DNA from 2 places in the Amycolatopsis sp. cg9 genome. Region 2 is predicted to be linked to the other one. Evidence: riboswitches for the same ligand, from Rfam matches in the RefSeq annotation. Region 2 holds a riboswitch; the other holds the start of a gene.

Region 1 (5,299 bases), 3.5 Mb from region 2:
CCCTACTCGGTGCTCAAGCTGGGCGCGAACTGCCCGAACGGCTCGCAGGAGTTCTCGCGCCGGTTCGACAACGAGGACGACAGCAACAACAACTCGTTCTCGGGCAACATCTTCCCGAACGTGAGCGACAGCAACACGCTGCTGCGGTTCTGCCTGTTCGCACCGGGGGTGGCCACGACGACGGCGTTCCCGAACGTCGGCTTCGGCTACCTCGTGTTCTCCGGGGTCGACTCGTCGGGCTTCTTCCACACCGACGACGAGGACGACAGCAACAACAACTCCTACAGCGCGCCGGCCGGGATCAGCAGCATCGCGCAGTCGATGGTGAGCGCTGGGGCGAACACCACGCTGAACGTCCGGATCGCCCGATAACACCGGTTCGTATCTCCCTCGGCTCGCCCGGGTCTTTCTTGACCGGACGAGCCGAGGGGGATTCCGGGTGAGCAGTGAACTGACGGCGCGGTGCCTGCACCGCACCCTCGAGGTGGTGCGCGAGCTGAAGGCGGCGGGCCCCGGCGAAGGCCTGGCCGCGCTGGGCCGCCTGGTCGGCTGCGACGTCGTCTCGTGCACGAGCACCGAGCACACGACCCGCCGCCTGACCGGCACGGTGACCGACCGGCCGGAGCACAACCTGATGCGCCACGCGGAGTTCCGGGCGCTGGCGCACCAGCACCCGGGGTTCGCGGCGTACCGCTCGGGGGCATTGCGGCTCGGCACGGCGGCCGCGTTGACCGACCTGGCCGACCTCCGGACGCTGCGCGGCCTGCCGTTCTACACCGACTTCTACCGGCCGCGCGGGACCGTCGACCAGCTGCTGTGCGTGGTCCAGGTCGACGATCGGCACGGGCGCGTCCTGACGCTCAGCCGGTCGCGGCCCGGGTTCTCCGCCCGCGACCACGACCTGGTCGAGCTGCTCACGCCCCACCTGGCCCAGGCGTTCGCCCGGCACGAGCGCCCGGCGGTCCGGCCGGTCCCCGGCACGGCTCCGGAGCTGACCGCCCGCGAACAGCAGGTGGCCGATCTGGTCGCGCGGGCCGCCACGGACCGCGAGATCGCCCGCCGCCTCGGCATCAGCCCGCGGACGGTCCAGAAGCACCTGCAGCGGATCTACCGCAAGCTCGACGTCACCAGCCGCACCGAACTGCTGCTCCACGTCACTGGTGAAAAGTCGTGAAGGCCTCCGGCGGTGGGCAGGAGCAGATCAGGGTGCGGTCGCCGGACGCACCGTCGATGCGGCGGACCGGGGGCCAGATCTTCGCCGCGGTGCGGCCGGCGGGGAACACCGCCGTCTCCCGGCTGTACGGGCGGTTCCAGTCGCCGGCCAGGCAGCCCGCGGTGTGCGGGGCCAGCCGCAACGGGGACTCCGCCAGCGGCCACTCCCCCGACCCGACGCGGTCGATCTCCGCGCGGATCGCGACCATCGCCGCGCAGAAGCGGTCCAGCTCCGCCAGGTCCTCGCTCTCGGTCGGCTCGACCATCAGCGTGCCCGCGACCGGGAACGACATCGTCGGCGCGTGCAGCCCGTAGTCCGCCAGCCGCTTCGCGACGTCGTCCACGGTCACGCCCGTCGCCTTCGTCAGCGGCCGCAGGTCCAGGATGCACTCGTGCGCCACGAAACCCGACCGGCCGGTATACAGCACCGGGTAGTGCTCGCCGAGGCGCCGGGCGACGTAGTTGGCGTTGGCCACCGCCACGAGCGTCGCCCGGCGCAGGCCGACGGCGCCCATCATCCGGACGTACGCCCACGAGATCGGCAGGATCGACGCGCTGCCCCAGGGCGCCGCGCTGACCGGGCCGACGCCGGTCGCGGGACCGACCGCCGGCTGCAGCGGGTGGTTCGGCAGGAACGGCGCCAGGTGCGCGCGCACCCCGATCGGGCCGACGCCGGGACCGCCGCCACCGTGCGGGATGCAGAACGTCTTGTGCAGGTTGAGGTGCGAGACGTCGGCGCCGAACCGGCCGTACTGGGCGACGCCGATCAGCGCGTTGAGGTTGGCGCCGTCGACGTAGACCTGCCCGCCCGCGTCGTGCACCGCCGCGCAGACCTCGCCGACGGTGTCCTCGTACACCCCGTGCGTCGACGGGTAGGTCAGCATGATCGCGGCCAGGTCGCCGCGGTGCTCGTCCACAGTGGACCGCAGGTGCGCGAGGTCGATGTTCCCGGTGTCGCCGCAGCGGACGACGACCACCCGCATGCCCGCCATCACCGCGCTCGCCGCGTTCGTGCCGTGCGCGCTGGCCGGGATCAGGCAGACGTCCCGCGCGTCCTCGCCGCGCGAACGGTGGTAGGCGCGGATCGCCAGCAGGCCCGCGAACTCACCCTGGCTGCCGGCGTTCGGCTGCAGGGAAACCGCGTCGTAGCCGGTGATCCGCGCGAGCCAGTCGGTCAGGTCGGCCACGACTTCGAGGAGCCCGGCGGCGTCCTCGGCGGGCGCGAACGGGTGCAGCCCGGCGAACTCCGGCCAGGTGACCGGTTCCATCTCCGCGGTGGCGTTGAGCTTCATCGTGCACGAGCCGAGCGGGATCATGCCGCGGTCGAGCGCGTAGTCCCGGTCGGCCAGCCGGCGCAGGTACCGCAGCATCGCGGTTTCCGACCGGTGCTCGTGGAACACCGGGTGCGTGAGGAACTCGCTCGTGCGCCGCAGCGGGGCCGGGAGCGCGTCGGCCGTGTCCGCGTCCAGGCCGTCCACATCGGACACCGAGACGCCGAACGCCTTCCACACGAACGAAAGCCGCTCCCGTGTGGTCGTTTCGTCGCAGGCGACGCCGACGTGGTCGGCGTCGATCCGGCGCAGGGAGACGCCGAGGTCGCGGGCCGCCGCGACGACCGCGTCGGCCCGGCCCGGCACCGCCGCGGTCACGGTGTCGAAGAATTCGCCGTGCACGACCTCCACGCCGCCTTCGGCCAGGCCGGCGGCGAGCACGGTGGCCATCCGGTGGGTCCGCAGCGCGATCGCGCGGAGCCCGTCGGGCCCGTGGTACACGGCGTACATCGACGCCATGACCGCCAGCAGGACCTGCGCGGTGCAGATGTTCGAGGTCGCCTTCTCGCGGCGGATGTGCTGCTCGCGCGTCTGCAGGGCGAGCCGGTACGCGGGCGCGCCGTCCGCGTCCTTCGACACGCCGACCAGGCGGCCGGGCAGCTGGCGCTCCAGGCCTTTCCGCACCGCGAGGTACGCCGCGTGCGGACCGCCGAAGCCGAGCGGGACGCCGAACCGCTGCGTCGACCCGATGGCGACGTCGGCGCCGAGCTCACCCGGCGGCCGCAACAACGTCAGGGCGAGGGGGTCGGCGGCCACGATCACCGCGGCGCCGTGCTTCTTGGCTTCCGCGATGGTCAGGTCGAGCTCGTGCACGGCGCCGGACGCACCCGGGTAGGCCAGCAGCACGCCGAAGAAGTCCCCGCCGAGCCCGAGTCCGGTGAGTCCCTGGGACAGGTCTTCCACGACCAGCTCGATCCCCAGCGGCTCGGCCCGCGTCCGCAGCACGGCGAGGGTCTGCGGCAGGGTGTCGCGGTCGGCGACGAACCGGTTCGACGCGGACTTCCCGGCCCGCCGCACCAGCGTCATCGCCTCGGCGGCCGCGGTGGCTTCGTCGAGGAGGGAGGCGTTCGCGATCGGCAGCGCGGTCAGGTCCGCGACCACGGTCTGGAAGTTGAGCAGCGCTTCGAGCCGCCCTTGGGAGATTTCCGGCTGGTACGGCGTGTAGGCGGTGTACCAGGCCGGGTTCTCGAGCACGTTCCGCCGGATCACGGGCGGCGTCACGGTGTCGTGGTAGCCGAGCCCGATCATCGCGGCGGTCGGGCGGTTGCGGGCGGCCAGCGCGCGCAGTTCGGCCAGCGCCTGGGCTTCGGAGGCCGCCGGGGGCAGTTCGAGCGGCTCGGCGGACGCGCGCAGCGACTCGGGGACGGCGTGCCCGGCGAGTTCGTCGAGGGAAGCGACGCCGATGACGTCGAGGATCCGGCCGAGCTGGTCCGGACCAGGCCCGATGTGCCGGTCGGCGAAGGGGGTCCCCTGCTCCAGCGAGGCGAGTGACGGGTGCACGGCGGCCTCCTGGGGGACAGCGGGGCTGAGCCGGGACCGCGGTGTCCCGGCCTCCCCACTCTGTCCGTACCCCGAAGGGCGCCTGAGAGTTTCGCCCGCGTGGTTGAGCCGGGCTTGCACCGTCGGCGGGGCCATCAGGCTGTGTCCTGACGACCCGCTTTCCAGAGGCGTCTCATCCGCGCGGTCCAGGGTGCCTGAGAGGTTCCGGGGAGGACTTGCTCCTTCGGCGCCGAGCTCAAGGTGAGGCTCGGACTCTCCCGCGCGGGTTCGTCGACCGCACCGGGAACCTTACTCCGTCCGCCGCAGCGGTGATCAACCGGTCTTGCGTGCGTTGCGGCGCTGGGTGAGCTCGTCCGGCTGGTGCGTCTCGACGACCCCGCCGTCGGCGCGTTCGGCCGGGAATTCGTGGATGGTCCCGCTGATCTCCTGCATGGCACCGCTGACCGCGATGCCGAAGACGCCCTGGCCGCCCTGGAGCAGGTCGACGATCTCCTCCGGCGAGGTGCACTCGTAGACGGTGGTGCCGTCGGAGAACAGCGTCACCCGGGCCAGGTCTCGGACCCCGCGCACGCGCAGGTGGTCGACGGCGACCCGGATGTTCTGGAGCGAGACCCCGGTGTCCAGCAGCCGCTTGACGACCTTGAGGACCAGGATGTCCTTGAACGAGTACAGCCGCTGCGAGCCGGAGCCGTGCGCCGTGCGGATGCTGGGTGCGACCAGCTTCGTCCGGGCCCAGTAGTCGAGCTGGCGGTAGGTGATCCCGGCGATCTGGCACGCGGCCGGCCCGCGGTAGCCCACCAGCTCGTCCGGCAGCGAGTTGTCGGGGAACAGCTCACCCTGCTCGCCACTCGCGACCTCAACAGGCTGCTTCTCGGAACCAGCCTCGACCACGCAAGCCTCCCCTCGCCCGACCTGACGGCCGGCGAATGACAGCCGGACGGTCCCAGGAGCGGGACCCGCCGGAGATCAATCACCACGATCCGGCCCCAGACCGTGAATCACACCGTGGCGATTTACCTCCTTCGACGGTAAGCGCCCGGACAGTGCCGGTCAACGCGACGCGCGGCAAGCCTCAACGGTCGGATGAGCCTTTGCGCCGTTCGCCGTACCCGACACACGCGGACTTAAACCCCTTGACTCGATTTACTCAGCCGAGTAACTTTTTACTCATGCAAGTAAACACCGACCTCATGGCCGAACTGGGGCTCAGCCCGGCCGAGGCCGCCCGCCGCGCGCAGATCATCGGCGCGACCATC
Region 2 (5,299 bases):
TGCCCGGCTCGCTCGCGTCGCCGGTGCACGTCGCGCAGGCGGCCAAGGCGCTGCGGGAGGGCATCGACCAGGCCGGGCAGTTCCTCCGCCAGGCCACCGCGCTCGTGTACTCCTCGCCCGGGACGCAGGTGGCGAACGCCATCGCCGCGTCGCCGGTCGACTGGGAGATGCGGATCCGCTCGGCCACCCGCGGCGACGAGGTCCGCGTCACCTACCACCACTACGTCGGGGTCGTGCCGCCGCGGGACTTCCCCCACGACGACGCCGAGGTGCGCCGGATCCTCGAGCACGACGTCCTGGGCGAGCTGTGGCGGCCGCTCGGGCTGTACTGGCGGGTCGCCGAGGTGCACGACTGGCACGAGCCGCCGCGGCTGGTCATCCAGGTGCCCGAGCAGGAGGCGACGCGTCCGCCCGCGCCGTCACCGGTCGTGACCGCGCCGCCCGTCGTGGTGCTGTCGCCGATCTGGGGCTACGGCGAGCTGCTGGCGTCGCTGGTCGCCGACGGCCTCGGGTTCGGCAACGTCGACTTCCGCTACTTCGGCCTCCCGGACGCGATGGCCGACCGCGTCCGGATCACCGCCCGCGAGCTGGCCGAGCCCGCGCCGCGGCTGGTGCACTCGGTGCCGCCGATCATGCTGCTGCACGGCCTGGCCGTGCCGGACCTGACCGGACGGCTCCCGGTCGTGGTCCGCTACGGGCCGCGGATGCGGGCACGGGCGGCGCGGATCTACCGGTCGGCGCTGCTCGAAGCGGGGTTCGACGACCCCCTCGACGGCGCCCGCGCCATCGAGGAGGCGATTTCGATCCCGCCCGGCTGCCGGTACTACGAGGTGACCCTGGCCGACGAGGACGTCTTCGACGGCGACCGCCCGTCCCTGGACCGGCTCAACGACTCGGTGGCCTGGCACGCCGAGCAGATCGTCGAGCAGGTGCTGCTGGGCGCGGGTCACCCGCCGGTCCCGCTGGGTGGCCCGCTCAAGCGCCTGGTCCTGCCCTCGGGCCGGGTCCGCCGCCCGCCCGCGCTGGCCGGCCAGGTGGTCCACCGGGTCGCCGGAACCTAGCGCCCCAATGTGGCGTTCGGTGCGTCAGACGCACCGAACGCCACATTGGGTGCGCTGGATGCACCCAACGCCACATTGGGGCGCTCGGGGTGGGGTCGAGGATCACTGTGGCGTTGGCCGGGTGAGGTGGACGGATCTCGAACGCGGCAGGTACCGTAACCGCCACAACTGCAGATCGGGCCGTTGAGCCGAGGCGGGAGAGCCCTCACGAAGTCGGTGGGGCACCGAAGGAGCAAACTCCCCGGAATCTCTCAGGTACCTGCTACCGCTTCGCGCGAGGCCACTCTGGAAAGCAGGCGCACCCGCGCCTCACCCAAGGTGAAAGCCGTGTCCCGCACGGTGAAACTCTCAGGTGCCATGACAGAGGGGGAGTTCCCAGCGCACCGTTGTGTGCCCGGCCCGAGGAGCTCCCGATCACTTCAACGCAGTTCGACGCCCGCCACATCGGCCCGTCCGAGGCCGAGCGCGCGAAGATGCTGGCCGAGTGCGGCTACAGCAGCCTCGACGCCCTCGTCGGCGCCGCCGTCCCGAGCGCCATCCGCGCCACCCGTGACCTGCGGCTCCCGCCTGCCGCGTCCGAAGAGGACGCCACCGCGGAGCTGCGCGCCCTCGCCGCGCGCAACCGGCCGATGACGCAGATGATCGGGCTCGGCTACTCCGACACCGTCACCCCCGGCGTGATCCGCCGCAACGTCCTCGAGAACCCGGCCTGGTACACGGCGTACACGCCCTACCAGCCGGAAATCTCCCAGGGCCGGCTCGAAGCGCTCCTCAACTTCCAGACCATGGTCGCCGACCTGACCGGGCTGGCCACCGCGAACGCCTCCCTGCTGGACGAGTCGACCGCCGTCGCCGAGGCCGTCACGCTGATGCGCCGCGCGTCCAAGTCCAAGTCGAACAAGGTCGTGCTGGACGCCGAGTGCCTGCCGCAGACGATCGCCGTCGTGCGGACCCGCGTCGAGGCCCTCGGCATCGAGGTCGAGGTCCGCGACCTGCTGACCGGCCTGCCGGACGAGTTCTTCGGCGTCGTCGCGCAGTACCCGGGCGCGTCGGGCGTGCTGCGCGGCCGCGGCTTCTACCACGCGATTTCGGAGTCGGCGAAGGCCGCGGGCGCGCTGTTCACGGTCGCCGCCGACCTCCTCGCGCTGACGCTGGTCACCGCGCCGGGCGAGTTCGGCGCCGACGTCGCCGCGGGCTCGACGCAGCGCTTCGGCGTCCCGCTCGGCTACGGCGGCCCGCACGCCGGGTACATGTCCGTCCGCGCCGGCCTCGAGCGCTCGCTGCCCGGGCGCCTGGTCGGCGTCTCGGTGGACGCCGACGGCAACTCCGCCTACCGGCTCGCGCTGCAGACCCGCGAGCAGCACATCCGCCGCGAGAAGGCGACGTCCAACATCTGCACCGCGCAGGTCCTCCCGGCCGTGCTGGCCGCGATGTACGCGGTCTACCACGGCCCGGACGGCCTGAAGCGGATCGCCCAGCGCGTCCACGGCCTCGCCGCGGGCTTCGCCGACGCTCTCCGCAAGACCGGCGTCGAGGTCGTGCACGAGTCCTTCTTCGACACGGTCGTCGCGCACGTCCCGGGCCAGGCCGCCGAGGTCCACGCGGCCGCCCGCGAGGCCGGCATCAACCTCGGCCACGTCGACGCCGACCACGTCCGCGTCGCCTTCGACGAGGTCAGCACCCCGGCGATCACCGCGAAGGTCCTGAAGGCGTTCGGCGTCGAGGCCGACGTCACCGACGGCGTCGCGCTGCCGAACGGCCTGGCCCGCGAGAGCGGCTTCATGGGCCACGAGGTCTTCGGCACCCACCGCTCCGAGACGGCGATGCTGCGCTACCTGCGCAAGCTGTCCGACCAGGACTACGCCCTCGACCGCGGCATGATCCCGCTCGGCTCCTGCACGATGAAGCTCAACGCCACCACCGAGATGGAGCCGATCAGCTGGCGCGAGTTCGCCGGCATCCACCCGTTCGCGCCGGCCGAGGACGCTTCGGGGTACCACACGCTGGTCGGGCAGCTGGCCGAGTGGCTGGCCGAGGTCACCGGCTACGACAAGGTGTCGCTGCAGCCGAACGCGGGCAGCCAGGGTGAGCTGGCCGGGCTCCTCGCGATCCGCGCGTACCACCGCGCGAACGGCGACGAGGCCCGGGACGTCTGCCTGATCCCGTCGTCCGCGCACGGCACCAACGCCGCCTCCGCGGTGCTCGCCGGGATGCGCGTGGTCGTGGTCAAGTGCACCGACGAGGGCAACGTCGACCTGGCCGACCTGCGGGCCAAGGTGGACGCCCACCGGGACACGCTCGCCGCGATCATGGTCACCTACCCGTCCACGCACGGCGTGTACGAGCACGACATCGACGAGCTGGCCAAGATCGTCCACGACGGCGGCGGCCAGGTGTACGTCGACGGCGCGAACCTCAACGCCCTGCTGGGCCTGGCCAAGCCGGGCGAGTTCGGCGGCGACGTCTCGCACCTGAACCTGCACAAGACCTTCTGCATCCCGCACGGCGGTGGCGGCCCGGGTGTCGGCCCGGTCGCGGTGCGCGCGCACCTGGCGCCGTACCTGCCGAACCACCCGCTGCTCGACGCCGCCGGCCCGGCGACCGGCGTCGGCCCGATCAGCGGCGCGCCCTACGGCTCGGCGTCGATCCTGCCGATCTCCTGGGCGTACGTCCGGATGATGGGCGCGCCCGGCCTGACCGCGGCCACCAAGGTCGCCGTGCTGGCCGCGAACTACGTCGCTTCGCGCCTGGCCCCGCATTACCCGGTGCTCTACACCGGCCAGGACGGCCTTGTCGCGCACGAATGCATCCTCGACCTGCGCCAGCTCACCAAGGAAACCGGCGTGACGGTCGACGACGTCGCGAAGCGGCTCATCGACTACGGCTTCCACGCGCCGACCATGTCGTTCCCGGTCGCGGGCACGCTGATGGTCGAGCCGACCGAGTCCGAGGACCTCGGCGAGATCGACCGGTTCATCGCCGCGATGATCGCCATCCGCGCGGAGATCGACGAGGTGGCGAACGGCAAGTGGAGCGCCGAGGAGTCGCCGCTGCGGGGTGCGCCGCACACCGCGGAGACGCTGGTCGGCGAGTGGGACAAGGCCTACGACCGCGAGCTGGCCGTGTACCCGGCGGGTGTTTCGCGCAAGAACAAGTACTGGCCCCCGGTGCGCCGCATCGACGGCGCGCGCGGCGACCGCAACCTCGTGTGCTCCTGCCCGCCCCTCAACGCTTACGAAGGCTGACAGTGTCGAAGGAAACCTCCCTGCACGGAGTCCACAAGGGACTCGGTGCGCTGTTCACCGACTTCGCCGGCTGGTCCATGCCGGTCCGCTACGCCAGCGAGCTGGCCGAGCACAAGGCCGTCCGCGAGGCGGCCGGGCTGTTCGACCTCTCGCACATGGCCGAAATCCACGTCACCGGCAAGCAGGCCGCCGACGTCCTGGACTTCGCGCTGGTCGGCAACCTCACCGGGGTCAAGCCCGGCCGCGCGCGGTACACGATGATCTGCGACGCCGCCGGTGGCGTGCTCGACGACCTCGTCGTCTACCGCCTCGCCGACGAGCACTACCTGGTCGTCGCGAACGCGGGCAACGCGAAGGTCGTCGCGGACGCGCTGGCCGAACGGGTCGCGGGCTTCGACGCCGTCGTCGACGACCGCAGCGAGACCACCGCGCTGATCGCCGTCCAAGGCCCGAACGCCGCGGCCATCCTCGGTGCCGTCACCGACGCCGACCTGGCCGCGCTGAAGTACTACGCCAGCGTCCCGGCGGTCGTGAAGGGCCACGACGTCCTGCTCGCCCGCACCGGCTACACCGGCGAAGACGGCTTCGAGCTGTTCGTGAACGCCGACGAGGCCCCGGCGGTCTGGCGGATCCTCACCGAGGCCGGCGAAGGCCACGGCCTGGTCCCGGCCGGGCTGGCCTGCCGCGACACGCTGCGGCTGGAGGCCGGGATGCCGTTGTACGGCAACGAACTCACCCTCGACCAGAGCCCGTTCGAAGCGGGCCTCGGCCGCGTGGTCAAGTTCGAGAAGCCGGGCGACTTCGTCGGCCGCGCGGCCCTCGAAGAGCGGTCCGAGCAGGACGTCCCGCGCGTGCGGGTCGGTCTGAAGGGGGCCGGTCGCCGCGCCCCGCGCCACGGCTACAAGCTGCTGGCCGACGGCAAGGAGATCGGCGAGGTCACCAGCGGCGCCCTGTCGCCGACGCTGGGTTACCCGATCGCCATGGCGTACGTCG

The links. Region 2 has a riboswitch for glycine ahead of gcvP (aminomethyl-transferring glycine dehydrogenase). Riboswitches for the same ligand answer to the same signal wherever they lie in the genome.
Region 1: it holds a riboswitch for glycine, as region 2 does, so the genes downstream of both, gcvP (aminomethyl-transferring glycine dehydrogenase) here and gcvP (aminomethyl-transferring glycine dehydrogenase) in region 2, are expected to answer to the same signal.

What each region holds. Positions count from the first base shown of each region.
Region 1 covers NZ_CP166850.1:8,015,346-8,020,644, forward strand. Annotated here, with positions in the region: gene AB5J73_RS37220 (hypothetical protein) at 1-372, shown strand, start outside; gene AB5J73_RS37225 (LuxR C-terminal-related transcriptional regulator) at 440-1,174, shown strand; gene gcvP (aminomethyl-transferring glycine dehydrogenase) at 1,155-4,043, opposite strand; glycine riboswitch at 4,215-4,313, opposite strand; gene AB5J73_RS37235 (MerR family transcriptional regulator) at 4,356-4,934, opposite strand; gene AB5J73_RS37240 (TetR/AcrR family transcriptional regulator) at 5,213-5,299, shown strand, end outside.
Region 2 covers NZ_CP166850.1:4,537,297-4,542,595, forward strand. Annotated here, with positions in the region: gene AB5J73_RS21745 (helix-turn-helix domain-containing protein) at 1-1,061, shown strand, start outside; glycine riboswitch at 1,337-1,435, shown strand; gene gcvP (aminomethyl-transferring glycine dehydrogenase) at 1,475-4,306, shown strand; gene gcvT (glycine cleavage system aminomethyltransferase GcvT) at 4,309-5,299, shown strand, end outside.